2 regions of the Paenibacillus sp. J22P59 genome follow, and region 2 is predicted to be linked to the other one. Evidence: predicted binding sites of a transcription regulator. Region 2 holds the regulator's gene; the other holds the start of a gene.
The links. The regulator LexA, encoded in region 2, represses DNA repair genes until DNA is damaged. The targets are predictions, from matches to a motif close to CGAACATATGTTCG.

Region 1: AC50YO_RS07205 (DNA polymerase IV) is a predicted target of LexA. The motif match lies at 3,782-3,795, and genes of this name have one in related genera.

The regions. Positions count from the first base shown of each region.
Region 1 is NZ_JBXENX010000003.1:400,999-407,738, forward strand. Features, by position in the region: gene AC50YO_RS07190 (SOS response-associated peptidase) at 1-495, opposite strand, end outside; gene AC50YO_RS07195 (DUF2515 domain-containing protein) at 601-2,028, shown strand; gene AC50YO_RS07200 (YhjD family protein) at 2,037-2,516, opposite strand; gene AC50YO_RS07205 (DNA polymerase IV) at 2,513-3,766, opposite strand; gene AC50YO_RS07210 (hypothetical protein) at 4,051-4,770, opposite strand; gene AC50YO_RS07215 (alpha-helical endospore appendage domain-containing protein) at 4,785-5,114, opposite strand; gene AC50YO_RS07220 (hypothetical protein) at 5,137-5,568, opposite strand; gene AC50YO_RS07225 (hypothetical protein) at 5,959-6,150, shown strand; gene AC50YO_RS07230 (putative thiazole-containing bacteriocin maturation protein) at 6,326-6,740, shown strand, end outside.
Region 2 is NZ_JBXENX010000001.1:754,365-761,104, reverse strand. Features, by position in the region: gene AC50YO_RS03415 (hypothetical protein) at 1-131, shown strand, start outside; gene AC50YO_RS03410 (hypothetical protein) at 888-1,289, shown strand; gene AC50YO_RS03405 (discoidin domain-containing protein) at 1,442-3,067, opposite strand; gene lexA (transcriptional repressor LexA) at 3,592-4,212, opposite strand; gene AC50YO_RS03395 (LysM peptidoglycan-binding domain-containing protein) at 4,369-4,734, shown strand; gene AC50YO_RS03390 (DUF896 domain-containing protein) at 5,008-5,190, shown strand; partial or broken gene AC50YO_RS03385 (aldo/keto reductase) at 5,245-6,234, shown strand; gene AC50YO_RS03380 (hypothetical protein) at 6,255-6,740, shown strand, end outside.

The sequences.
Region 1 (6,740 bases), on a different contig from region 2:
CGGCATCCGGTCATGAATCGGCGCCATAAGCTCGTTTGGCGAGGTTGTTAGAATGGCACAGCTATGAATGGTCGATCCGTCTGGTGCCTGCCATGCTTCATACAGGCCTGCCATACTGAATAGAGAACGATCCTTCTTGACGATCCGCATCGGCTGCTTGACTTGGCCTGCTGTCTTCCACTCATAGAAGCCATCGGCTGGAATGAGGCAGCGCTTGCGGCGCATCGGTAATTGGAAGGCAGGCTTAATTGAAGCTGTCTCGGACCGGGCGTTCAGCATCTTGTAGCCGATCTTCGGATCATCTGCCCATGGCGGGATAAGACCCCATTGCAGCTCTCCGAGTCGATTATGCTGCCCGTCATGAATGACAGTGAGTATTTGTTGGCCTGGCGCTACATTGTATCTTGGTTGATGGTAAGGAACCTTCGTTGCTTCCACCATGTAATGAACCATCAGTTCCTCAAGAGATACGGTAATGGTATATCTTCCGCACATGCAAAGCCCGCCTTTCCTACTTGTTCTCTTTTATTATGCATGAACAGGCTTGCTATGGGCAAATACTGGAGAGAACAGGCTTAGGCTAACAAGGGGGAAAGGCAAATGCACAGGAGGAATAAGCGGTGGCTAATGCGGTTATTCTGGCTGCCAAATGTTCTTTTGTCATATGGGGCAGGCAAGCTCGCGGGATGGTTGTCCTCTTATCGAATGGCAGCGAAGGGGATACCTCTGCGTCTGGATCCGCTTCGCTGCGAGGAGCTGATGACAGCATGGTCGAAGCTGAGCATGCAGCATTCAGGCGACTCGCTGGCGGAATCGCTGTCTGGGAGCAGCAAGGCTGTACCGATGGCTGCGATGCCACAGCTTTCTGCTAAATACGGCAAGCGCTATGCCATTGAAGCAGCGCTCCCGCTTGGAGAGACAGAGAAGGCACCGGGTGCTGGAGCTTTCAAGAAACGAACAGGCTATAGCGCTTTGCACAGCTCGGAGTGGAGCCGATCGGAGCGTGCTGTAATTGAATGCATTCATTTCGAGACAGCGTGCCTGAATCGGAACAATGTAACGCGAACTGCGGCCTATCAGGTGATATTCCATCGGCGGACAGAGCTGCATTGGGCGATGCTTGCCCATCTCGTATCCCGTAATGGCGGCTGGAATATGACCGATCTTCAAGGAGAATGGCTACCGCGTTTGCTGCCTTCGGCAGAGCGAGAGGCGGTATTCGAGTTTCTTGAGCGGGCCAATGCGCTTATTTTTCAGGATGCTTATCCACAGCTTCTGCTGTATGAATGGAGTTTGCGCGAGCAGCGTTCCTTATTTCATTTGCTTCCGGCCTTCGGCGTTTCCCGCTTTATGGGACCAGTATGGGAGCAATTCTGGAAGCGCAGAGACCCGGTGCCTCTTACGGTGGCTCTTATTGTGAACGAGCAGAATTATATTGAGCAGCGAATTGTGCAGAACAGCTATTACCGAGAGCGGGTACTTGATAAGCTGTTTTTCAGCATGCAAGCTTTATTGCAGCTTAATGCGGTTATTGTTCCTTACAACGGCATAGGCGACACTATGCGATTAGCCGGGCTGGTGCTGGAGAGCTTCGATAGCTTGCCAGAAAGAATTGAATTCGGCAAGCGGCTGTATGCGATGCTACTAGGTGTGCCACAGGTTTGGCAGGGGGCGCTTGCTTTCGCTAATAAAGTTCCGCATAGCGGCTCTCGATCGGATTATTCACCGCAGCTGTTCGATCGTGTGCGTTATGAGCCGCCGCAGATGCTGTATAAGGAACGGCTGCTTGGCGTTAGTGTACTGAAGGGCGCTTCCGCCGTGTATAGTCCAGAGCTTAGCGAGGCTTGGCCCGACCGCCCGATCGCTCCATCTGAGCCAGGGGACTGGTTCCGCAATATGGAGGACGTTGCTCCATACTTTCGCAAGCTGCCGCTTCCCAATTCCTTCGAGATGACGAATGAATACGGGCTGCTGCTGAACAAGATTGAGCTTGCTGTACTCGCTGCCCAGAAGCTGAAAGGCTACTAACCTACTCCTTATTTCTCTCCTGAAAATTCTTTCAGCAGCTGGGCTAGCCGTGACGTATACCTGGTCAACTGCAGGCTTATCTCAGATCGCATGACATCGCGGGTCATGCCGAATCGCTCCTCGTATCCCCGGCAATGATAACGATGATAGACAATCAGCTCGGATTGCTCCTCGAGCGTAATTCGGATATTTCTTTTTTTAAGCTCGCGCCTTAATTTGTACAGGTCCTTCACGATCTGCTCCAGAATCTTCTGACCGGCCAGAAGATATAGTCGTTTGAGAATGTTGGTTGAATATTCAACGTCAACTATGCTTTTCTGAACCATCGTTTCCATATACGGCAGTAAAATATAGTCACGTATCATTCTGCGTTCTTCGGTAGTAATAATCTTGCTCTCTTGGGGATGATGCTGCTCTTCGTACTGCTCAGCATGTTCGGTTAATAGCATTTTGGACTTCCAGCGTTCATTGCCATCAAGCTTGCTCATTTGTAGTGCCCTCCAATTTGTTCGGCTCTTTCCAGTGCTACGCCGGCGTTCATTAGCGAAGAGGCTCGTATAATGGCGTGGCTCCCGTACCGATTCTTGATTCCATCAATCACACGCTCTTTCTGATAAGCGAGGGAACGATCATCGAAAAGGGTGAGTTGAATAATGCTATCGTCCGTTAATTGGGACAAGGAAACACTCAGGTTACTGAGCGGCAGCCCATTCCAATGCTTGGTGAACAGCTTATGTGCAGCGTCGGCAACTTCATGGGTTAGGGAGGTCGGCTGTAGCAGCGTTGTCTGCCGGCTAAACCCCGATGAACGCTCGCCGTCTGTCTCCACGGCAGAGACCGAAACGACGGACCCCATATAATGATGTTTTCTAGTACGCTGACACACCTCCACGACCAGCTCAAGCAGGACGATCTCGATATCTTGAAGCCTGCGGTACAAATTCCAGCGCAGCGCTTTGCCATGACTGACTGATTTGAGCTGATGCCGTATGCCAGCCACAACAGGGCTCGGATCAATCCCCCGCGCAGTCTGCCAGTAATACCCGGCCTGTATATCACTTTGCTTGCCCATCTCACGCCGCATCCGCCGCTTAAACTCACCGAGATCCATGCGGGCAATATCGCCAATACAGAACAGTCCCATTCGAGTGAAATGGCGGGTCATAGCGGAAGCCACCATGAACATATGATGTACAGGAAGTGTCCATAGCGTTGACTCCAGCTTGTCAAAGGAAAGCTCAAATATGCCTTCCGGCATTTGCTTGGCATAGTTATCAGTCGCCATCTTGGCGAGAATCTTGGTAGGACCAATACCTACTCTCGTCCAGACGCCTGTGGATAGAAGAATATGGTTCTGAATCTTTGCAGCCATTTGCTGAGGAGATCCGAAATAAGTGAGTGAGCCTGTCACATCCAGAAACTGCTCATCAATGCTGTAAGGCTCGACTAGATCGGTATAAGATTCAAAGATTTGAGTAATTAAGAGCGACACTTGAATATAGGTATGCATTCTGGGCCGGATAACAACCAGCTCTGGGCATCTTGCGAGCGCCTCGCCGACTCGTGATGCTGTCGTCACACCGCGAGACTTCGCAATTGGGCATGCGGCAAGCACAATGCCATTTCGCCTTTCAGGGTCTCCCACAGCAACTGGTCTATCCCGATACTCGGGATGAGCCGCTTTCTCGACAGAAGCATAGAAGGATTGACAGTCAATGAGCATAATCACACGCTCCATGTTCCCACCTCGATGCGAAAGTATGTTCGTATTCATATTATATACCGAATGTATGTTCTCTATGCAAGAAATGAAGGGAGGTAATTTTAGACAGTGGTTGCGGGCAAGAGGAAGGAACGAGGCTTCTTAGGATTGGAGCTGCAGGGATGCAGATGCAGAGATGGGAAGAGGCGGGATATGAATTCAAGGGGGAATGTTTTTCATGAAGGGCAGAAGGGGATGAACGTTATTCGCAAGTAAGGTAGGAGAAGGGGGCTAATGCTGGGGTTCATTAAAGGGCTTGTTTATTTCATGAATATAGAAGGCTTTGTACGTGAGTTATTGATTTGGGCTGTCATCCGCCCCTTGCTTTCTTCGGTGTCAGACGCCAGTGGGAATCGGCGGGATTCAAGTGTAGCGTTTTGAACAAAGCTTCTAATCTTATGAATGTAGGAAAAAGCCTCCAACGAGGAAGCTGCATGTCTGAGAAGTATTTGATGGCAAAGATTAATAGAAGAGATTAGCAGTCCGAGCCATGCTGGTTCAGAGCTGCTTATTAGCTTTGACGTTTCAGCATGCATGCACATGGCTGCATAGCGGAATCTAACGGTATCGTAGCTTTCGAGCAGTGCCCATGCTGTACCCAGAAGCTCTGTCAACAACAATTGGCAATTATTATTAATTGAATGAAATGTTCTCATATGCGTATCTGTTACTGTCAGGAATTCGGTTATAACTTGGTGAAAGATCGCGATAGACTCCAGAATAATGGCATCTATTTCATTGCTTTGAATAACAAAGTTGTCTGAAATTATGGTGAGACGATCAAATACAAGCCTCTGTGACATGAGGCCGTATGCTAACGTCTTCACCATAGATTTCAAAGAAGAAGAAGCATCCTGGTCCATGGTGTTGCCGGTTGCACGGATGCGGAATAGCATCAGCCTGGACAAGGATAGCTCCTCTTTTGTTATCCAAATAACAATTGTAGACCATTCCGGGCTACCGGATGATTGGAGGTTCATATCGACTACCTCACTTACTCTTCGTGAATATTGTCGAGAATATCGTCGATCATATCTTCGTTGTAGGAGGTTTTTTCCAGCTTAATGACATCCTCTATTTTGAACTGCAAAAGCATCTGATTCTTAATAACGATACGCATCATACGCTCTACACTTTCATTGATTTCCAACAGGTCTTTTAAGCTGCTGTCCTCTGATTGAATGATCTTTTGCAGTTTTTCTCCTTCAGCATTAATAATGTGGGACAAGCCCATTTCTTCTAATGCGATTGAAGATAAAAGAAGGTTCAGCACATCATGTCTTTTGAGGTGAATGTCGGGTCTGATATGTGGGAGATTAGGCATACTCAAGGTTCATCGCTCCTATCTAGGCTTTTATTTCACTGTAAAGATGGTCTCGTATCTCCTGTAGCTTCTCTCTTAAATCGAAGTGAGCGTGGATGACTTCTTTACTCATTTTGCTGCCCAATTGGAGCATGACCTGAGCAGCGCTCTCTCGATCTACAGCCAAATTCATGTGAATAAGCTCATCCAGTAAACCAAGCAGCTCTGGCTGTACAGCAATAGTTAATTGTATAGCGCCCTGTTCCGCTTCCGATAGAGAAGTATTGGTCGTCTCTTCGCAGGAATCCGGGCTTGTCACAGTCGAGGGGAGGACAGGTTTAAGCGTATTACATTGACTATGAATGTCTCGGGTATCGGCTTGAATCGTTTGAAGCAAATTTGGCATGACAGAGCTGAGAAAATTTGCTCGCAATCGTTGTGCATCAGCAAGAGCCCGCTTTTGATCCATCGTCAAAATAATCACTTCTTCCTTGATTTAAGCTTTTTACAAGATATGCTGCATTAAGGCATTACATACGGTTCTTTTTTAATGGAGACCGAAAGCTGCCTATCATGCAAGCATACAAGCCGCACACCTCCTTTTGCTGTATACCCAAGGATACTAAGGAATATTGTCCTTTATTCCAAAATTAATGGGTGAATGGATTAGTAACACTAGCGGAGCTTTTCTCATACGTATATGGCATGAACTTTTATCGGCATAGAGCCAGTTTGGGCTGTTCTCCTTTTCATTTTTGAAGAGTGCCGATGATCATCACATGAACATATAACGGAGGATACTACGATGAATGAATTTAAAAATGATCTTCAAAATCTCAATATGGATGCGTTTAAAGCGAGCGGCATGACGCCGAATGCGGGTCAAGGCCCAGTGGACCCTAATAATGCTCGCCTTTGTATTGGATTTTGTATCGGATTTTGTATCGGGTTTTGTTCATGCGGCGGCTGTGGGGGCTGCGGCGGCTGCGCGAGATGTGGAGGCTGTGCCCGCTGCGCCGGTTGCGCACGCTGCGCTGGCTGTGCCCGTTGCCGTTAAAAAGCTAGCTATAGCCTATCAATAAAAGCGAAAGACACTTCTGCAAACCGTGTGGGATGCTGGGGTGTCTTTCTATGCATATGCTGGCATGACGGACAAATAGACGTACATACCTTTGTAGAGGAACGCAAGTTACGACAAGAAAGTTGAATTTCATAATAAGGAGGAATGAAATTTGGATCCTTCTACGCGCCTTAAAGTGAGAGGAGATACTTTTTTTCTCCCGAGCTCAGACGGAAGCGTTTATTTCCGCAACAATATTGGTTCATTTCGAATGGAAGGCAGTACGATTGCGCAATGGATTGAAAAATTAATGCCTGTATTTAATGGTGAGCATACGATGCATGATTTGACCGACGGCTTGACGGAACAATATCTTAATCATGTCTATGAGATTGCAAAGGTATTGTATGCGAACGGTTATGTCCAAGATGTAAGCCAGGATCGTCCCCATCAGCTGCAAGAGAGCATTGTTAAGAGATATGATTCTCAAATCGCGTTTTTGGACAGCTTGGAAGGGTCAGGCGCATACCGTTTCCAATTATATCGTCAGTCCAGCGTGCTTGTTATTGGAGCTGGCACTTTTTTGG
Region 2 (6,740 bases):
TTAGAGTGCTATCTGTTAAGGGAAACAAGTTTAAAGCATACTGTTTTAAGGCAAAGGCTGTGAGGATATTTAATGTAGATGGGATTGTAGATGTAGAATTGGTTGATTTTAAATTGACACTTAATGGATAATTATGGTTTAATGTTAAAGAGCCGCGAGGGAAAGCATCCCCGTGGCTCTTTATTTTAATCCTGATTGATTAGTAGAGTGCCCCCGAAAACGCCCCCGAAATGCCCCCGAATGTTGCTAGTCGTTACTTTTTAATGCGGTTTGCTTTTCTATTCCTTCTATATAATATGCGGTATTGCGGCTCATTACCTCTTGTTGCTAATCCGGGAACTTAAATAAGACGCAAGTTCACCAATGGGAGAGAGATCAATATTTGACGCTTTACTAATCGTAGAAACCCTCGATGCTGTTAGCATTGAGGGTTTTTCTTTTTGTGGGCAATGTGATGAGAGGGTGCCGACGGTGGCCATAGGACGAATGTCGCAAACAAGTCATTAGAGAGCCCCACTGCTTTGATGTGATATGATATTATCGAACGAGATATTGAAGAGAAAGTCGTCCAGTTGTTACGGGCGACTTTTTTTATTTCCAAAGAGGTCTTCTGAATTATTCCAACACACTCTATTAGTTCGTTTGCCGTTCGCATCTCTCTATATAAACAATAAGAGAGGCCTTTATCTTAATAACTTCTGCACTTTTGGGCCGCACATTTATGGGTGGATCCTATATTCATAGACCACTTCAAATTCCTAAAATATCCATAAATTAGTAATTAAGTACTATATCATTTTTTGTTATAAATGGTAATATAAAGTTGTTAGAAGGTTCTTTTATGAAGAGACTTCAGATTAAAAAATGAAAAGGAAGTGTACCAGACAATGAAAAAAATGTTCGCATCCGTACTTACAACTGCTCTCTTAATTACTGCCGCTGTTCCAGCTTTTGCTCAAGACAGCACTCCAACTACTGCACCAGCATCCGCAAGTGCTGTTAATTCTGAGTCGGTTTCTGTTGCGTCTTATTTCTTCGCTAATGTTTCTTGGAGAACTGTTCCTGGTGCAACTTCCTATGAGTTTTTCATTTACAAAAACGGCAGCCTAGTAGAGTGGGGGAATCAGGGTGTTTCAGTGGTCGGTTCTCAAAACAGAAATGTCGGAATGGAGACGAGTAACGCTTACAAAATAGAAATTAGAGCGGTTGATTCAAGCGGTAATCAGCTTGCATGGGGTACAACGAATACCTTTTTGGCTGGCCCCACTTCCATTTACGTATCTATTTAGTGTAATGATTAGGTTCCAGAAAGATAAGCTAGTGGCATAGTGAGATATTTTTTATAAAGAGATTTGTTCTTGTCCCAATACAGAAAACGATAAAGTCCTTGTCACAGGTCAGTGACAAGGACTTTATCGTTTTAAAAAACGGCATGCTGGGTTTATTGTTTAACATTTAACACTTTGAAATTCCACAATGAATAGCCAAATTCAGTCGAGCGTGTTAATCCAGACATTCTTACGTATCTTGATTCTTGATGGTTGAAGTTCAGTATTTCAGTATTCCCTTTACAATTTTGATTCGTATAAATAATAGTCCAGTCTAAAGCATCATTTGAAACTTCGATATGATAAGTTTGTGCATGCGCTGATTCCCATTCGAGAATAATGCGATTGAAGCTTGTTTCTTTACCCAAGTCAATATAAAGCCATTGAGGATCAATTCCAGGTAGACTGCTCCACCGACTATCACTAGTACCATCTACTACATGATCAGAACTAAAAATTTCATTTTCATCGGAAGAAGAAAAAACAGGTTTATACAGGGCAAGATTATCCGAGTCGATATTCTTATTAGTTTTTAATGAAATAGACGTATTTTGTTCACTGATATTATTGAAATAATCTCTAGTCTTTACACTAATTTCATAATGTGAATCTGGAGATAATTTAGTTAAAGTATAGTTGGTATAATGGGTGGTATCTATGTATATTCCATCGAGGTAAACATCATAAGATTGAACCCACAGGTCTGCGGGCTCTTCCCAACTTACTTTTATACTAGTATTGCTAGAGGCAATATGTTTTAGTTGAGGAGGGGCAGATAACTCAGAAGGATGGATAAAGGAATGAAGTTGTTTTAGTTCACCTAGGGCAGCTTTTTTAAGTATTGTAACTAAATTTTGCTCCATTAGATTCAATTTCGTACATAGATTTATGACTTTATGATGTTTAATTTTTTTGGTCATGTTGCTTTTCATTAACGTTAACTTTAATAATTCTATTTTTTTTACGTAATGAAAACATATATCGGCATATTGTCCTAAACTTTCGTCTAAGGTTTGTAAATAGCAGGCAGTTAAATATCTCGATCCCGCTATAATAGATAACGCATCATCAATATAAGGTAATAAATCATGGAGCTCTTCAGTTATATCATCCCCGTGAGATATCAGGCTACTTAAATAATTATATAGGATAGAGCTGTCCTCACTCTTTAAAGTTTGAATCAGGTCTTTGAATTCTCCTTCAATGAACTTCACAGCATTTTCAGTGATAGAATAATGATTTAAGTCAATATATGTGATATTTTTCAGAAAAGCGTGGTTGCATGCATCTCTTATTTGTGGAATCGTATACTGGAGGCCATCTTTAAAAGGAAGATCGTTAATTGTAAAGTTGCTTTTATCCATAGCCGTAATAACGAAAGAGTGATTCAAAGCTGAATCAAGCTTTCTGTGTGTAACAAATTGATTGTCGACCCAAATGAAAATTGTAAATCCTAGATTTATTAATTGAGAGAGTTCATTTTCTATGCTATTAAAATCATTAAATGGAATTACTACATGGTTTATACCAAAGAGATTGCTGCTACTTCCTACTTTGGAATAGTATGACCATTTACGTCTTCTATTTAGGATGATTTGATTAAATACGTCGAAGTGTGATTCCCAAGCGTCATAATAAAGATGTTTCATATCAATTTTCTGCTCATATAAGTAGTTGAATATTTGTATTTTTCTGCAATCCAAATAATTGTAAGAAGGGTTATTAAATATATTTTCCACATTTACTCACTCCAATACAGTAATATGATCATATAGGTTTGTTATTATTTTACACAAAAAATAAATACCTAAATGTCGCTGCATTATGAATTAGCATTTCTAGTGCTAGTGATCTTAAACGCGGTATTAATTTGCCATTCAACATTTGGCGTTCTCATTTCGGGTGAATAACGAAGTTAGGGGAAGGAGATAGGGTGGGGCACCATTATTTCTCTAATTCTGGCTCTCTCATAAACCATGCAATATAAGAGCAATTTCGGCAAACGAGTATTGCAGCATTTCGATTAGCCCAGTCCATTCCAAAGAAAGTTGCTCCTCTTGAGTTTAGTTGGCGATAATCTTTGTCGAAGGTATCGTTCTGGCAACAGGGGCAGATAATTGAAGCTTTTCCGGCTCTATATCTCATAAACAATCACTCCTTTGGCTTGATTATACTTATTATAGCTTATATTCCATAAAAAGAGGCTATTGTCATATTTCGATGATAATCGAAGGTGTGACAATAGCCTCTTTCACTTCATAACTTAGTGGAAGTCTCTAAACAATCCAACAACTTTTCCGAGAATCGTGACATTTTGCAAGCGTATCGGCTCCATAGTGGAATTCTCAGGCTGTAGGCGAATGTGGTCTTTCTCACGGTAAAATGTCTTTACCGTTGCTTCGTCTTCTTCAGTCATAGCCACGACAATGTCGCCGTTATTGGCTGTCTGCTGTTGGCGTACGATGACATAATCGCCATTATGTATACCAGCCTCAATCATGCTCTCACCAATAACATTAAGAATGAACACATCGTCATCTCCTACAAAATGCGAGGAGAGCGGGAAATATTCTTCGATATTCTCAGTTGCCGTTATAGGGACACCGGCAGTGACCTTGCCGACGATAGGTACATGTGATACTGAAGGATGGATAATGCCATCGACGCCTTCTTGGTCCAAGATCTCAATAGCACGTGGTTTAGTAGGGTCACGACGAATGAGCCCCTTCTTCTCTAGACGATCGAGATGACCATGAACGGTTGAGCTTGAAGCGAGACCGACTGCTTCGCCGATTTCCCTAACGGAAGGCGGGTATCCTTTCTCCCGGACTTCATTCTTTATAAATGCAAGAATCGCCTGTTGGCGGTTAGAAATCTTCGACAATGAAATCACTCCATTAATAGATTTGTAGAAAATTATAACATAGAACCCGAGTTCGTACAAACATAAGTTCTGAAAACAAAAGTTCGCATTGCTTATTGACTGCAAACGTTTGTTCGTGTTATTCTCAAAACAGAACAAACGTTTGGGGCGATGATAATGATGATGAATCCTGCATTTTATAAATCTATTCATAAGGAAGCGACTGTGCCAGTAGGCAATAGGCTGCATTCTGGTTGGTTCAAGTTACAACAGCATTTAGCAAAGCTGATCGTGTGCATTATTGTGTTTGTGCTGCTTTTTACAAGCTTTTTAATCATGAAGGGTATGGCATCTGTCCATACTATGAATCCTGAGGCAGGCGAAGAGGTTGTTATTGTCCTATCTGGTGATACGCTATGGGATATTGCAGGTCGTTATACGGATAACACGAAGGATATTCGCAAGACGGTCTTCGAGATTAAAGAGCGCAATCAATTGACATCAGTTACCTTAATGCCGGGACAAGAATTAATCATTCCTTGATTGGGGACGGGAACAGTGAGTTGCATATAGATATAGATTGAGTATTGTGGTGGTTGGGACTAATCCTGACCACCCTTTTTTTATGTAATCGTACTTGTATAGGGAACGTATGCAGAAACTACGAATGAAATCATTAATCAAGCCAGCCATGTGAAAATAGCGTGAATTCCTCCCTATTATTAGGTCATTGCCTTGACAATTGAATGTGTGAAATGTAAAAGTAGGGAGAGGATTTTATTACATTAAAGACACAGCAAGAAAGGTGAGCTTGTTATGGAGAAAATTATTGCGCGAATTAATGAATTGTCGCGAAAAAATAAAACGGTGGGGTTAACGGAGGAAGAAATTGTTGAACGTGCTGCTCTTAGGGAGCAATACATGGCTAATTTCAGAGGAAACTTCCGTCAACAACTAGATACAATTAAATGGGTTGAGGATGAAGAAGAAAAGAAATAAGCGCTTCTTGCTATAATTCATATAGAAATAGAAGCAGAAGGAGAACAAAGATCCATGCGATACCGATTGCTGGGTAGAAGCGGACTCGCGGTATCTGAGCTGAGTCTTGGAACGATGACATTCGGGAATACGACAAGTGAGGAACATTCGATTGAAATGATCAATCGCTTTATGGAGCGAGGTGGCAATTTTCTCGATACGGCTGATGTATACGTGGATGGTCGTTCTGAGGAAATTGTCGGTAAAGCGATTAAGAATCGTCGTTCAGAGGTCGTTCTGGCAACCAAGGTGAGAATGAAGACTGGACCGGATGTGAATGGTGTCGGTCTATCACGCAAGCATATAATGGATGGAATTGAAGCGAGTCTGAGACGTCTGCAGACAGATTATATCGATCTGTATCAGGTTCATGTCTGGGATCATGCGACACCGATCGAAGAGACGCTCCGCACCCTCGATGATCTTGTATCCTCTGGCAAGGTTCGCTATATTGGCTGCTCGAACTTTCTAGCCTGGCAGCTAATGAAGTCACTCGCATGGAGCGACGCGAATCGGTATGTACGTTTCGTCTCGATTCAACCGCAGTACAGTCTGGTGAGCAGGCAAATGGATTTGGAGATGCTGTCGCTGTGCTTGGAGGAAAAGGTAGGGATCATTCCTTGGGCACCGCTTGGCAGCGGTTTTCTTACTGGTCGATATGAACGCATACAGCCGACCGAGGGGAGATTAGCTAGCGCGCAAAGCGGTGAGAGCACATGGACTAACCGAGCCAATGAACATAATTTTATGGTCCTTGATACGGTTCGTGAAGTGGCAGCGCTTCTTGATAAAACCCCAGCGTAGGTTGCATTGAATTGGCTGCTGGCACGCGATGGGATTACATCGCCAATCTTTGGTGCAAGCACGTTGGAGCAGTATGAAGACAATATGGGTGCGATCGGTTGGACGATGCCACAGGAAGCATGGGACAAGCTGGATGCGATAAGCGCTTTGCCTGACGATTATCCTAACCGATTTATTACAAAGTTCAGAAGGACGTTCTAAACCTAAGAGGAGGAAGTTCATTGTCACGTACATGGGAGCGCCAGGTGCGCAAGAATTCGAACAAAATTAATAAACAAAGAAAAAAACAGGGAGTTAGCAGTATTACAGCAACCGCTGAGAAAGTCGATCGCTACAAAGGAAGAAGCTTCATTGGGCCAATTCTGCTTTTGCTGTTCATAGGGGCATATGCATTCCTTTCAATTGGTAATCCTGCATTCGAAATTACGACGATGTTCTGGGTTACCGTTGCTGCTTATATTTTCCTTGCGGCTACTTTCTATTTCCGTCGGCCTTATCTTGCTGTAGGCAAAGACTACGTGCAGACACGTAAATTCACCGGGGATAAAAAATTGTATGTCGCTTCAATAAAAGGAATTACGCTTCAAAAGGGCTATGTCATGATCGAGCAGGACAAAGGCTCGAACTGGGTATTCTCGAAAGTGATGCACCGATATCCTACTGATGAAATCGGAGCTCGACTTCAAGAATTTGCAAAGGTACATAAT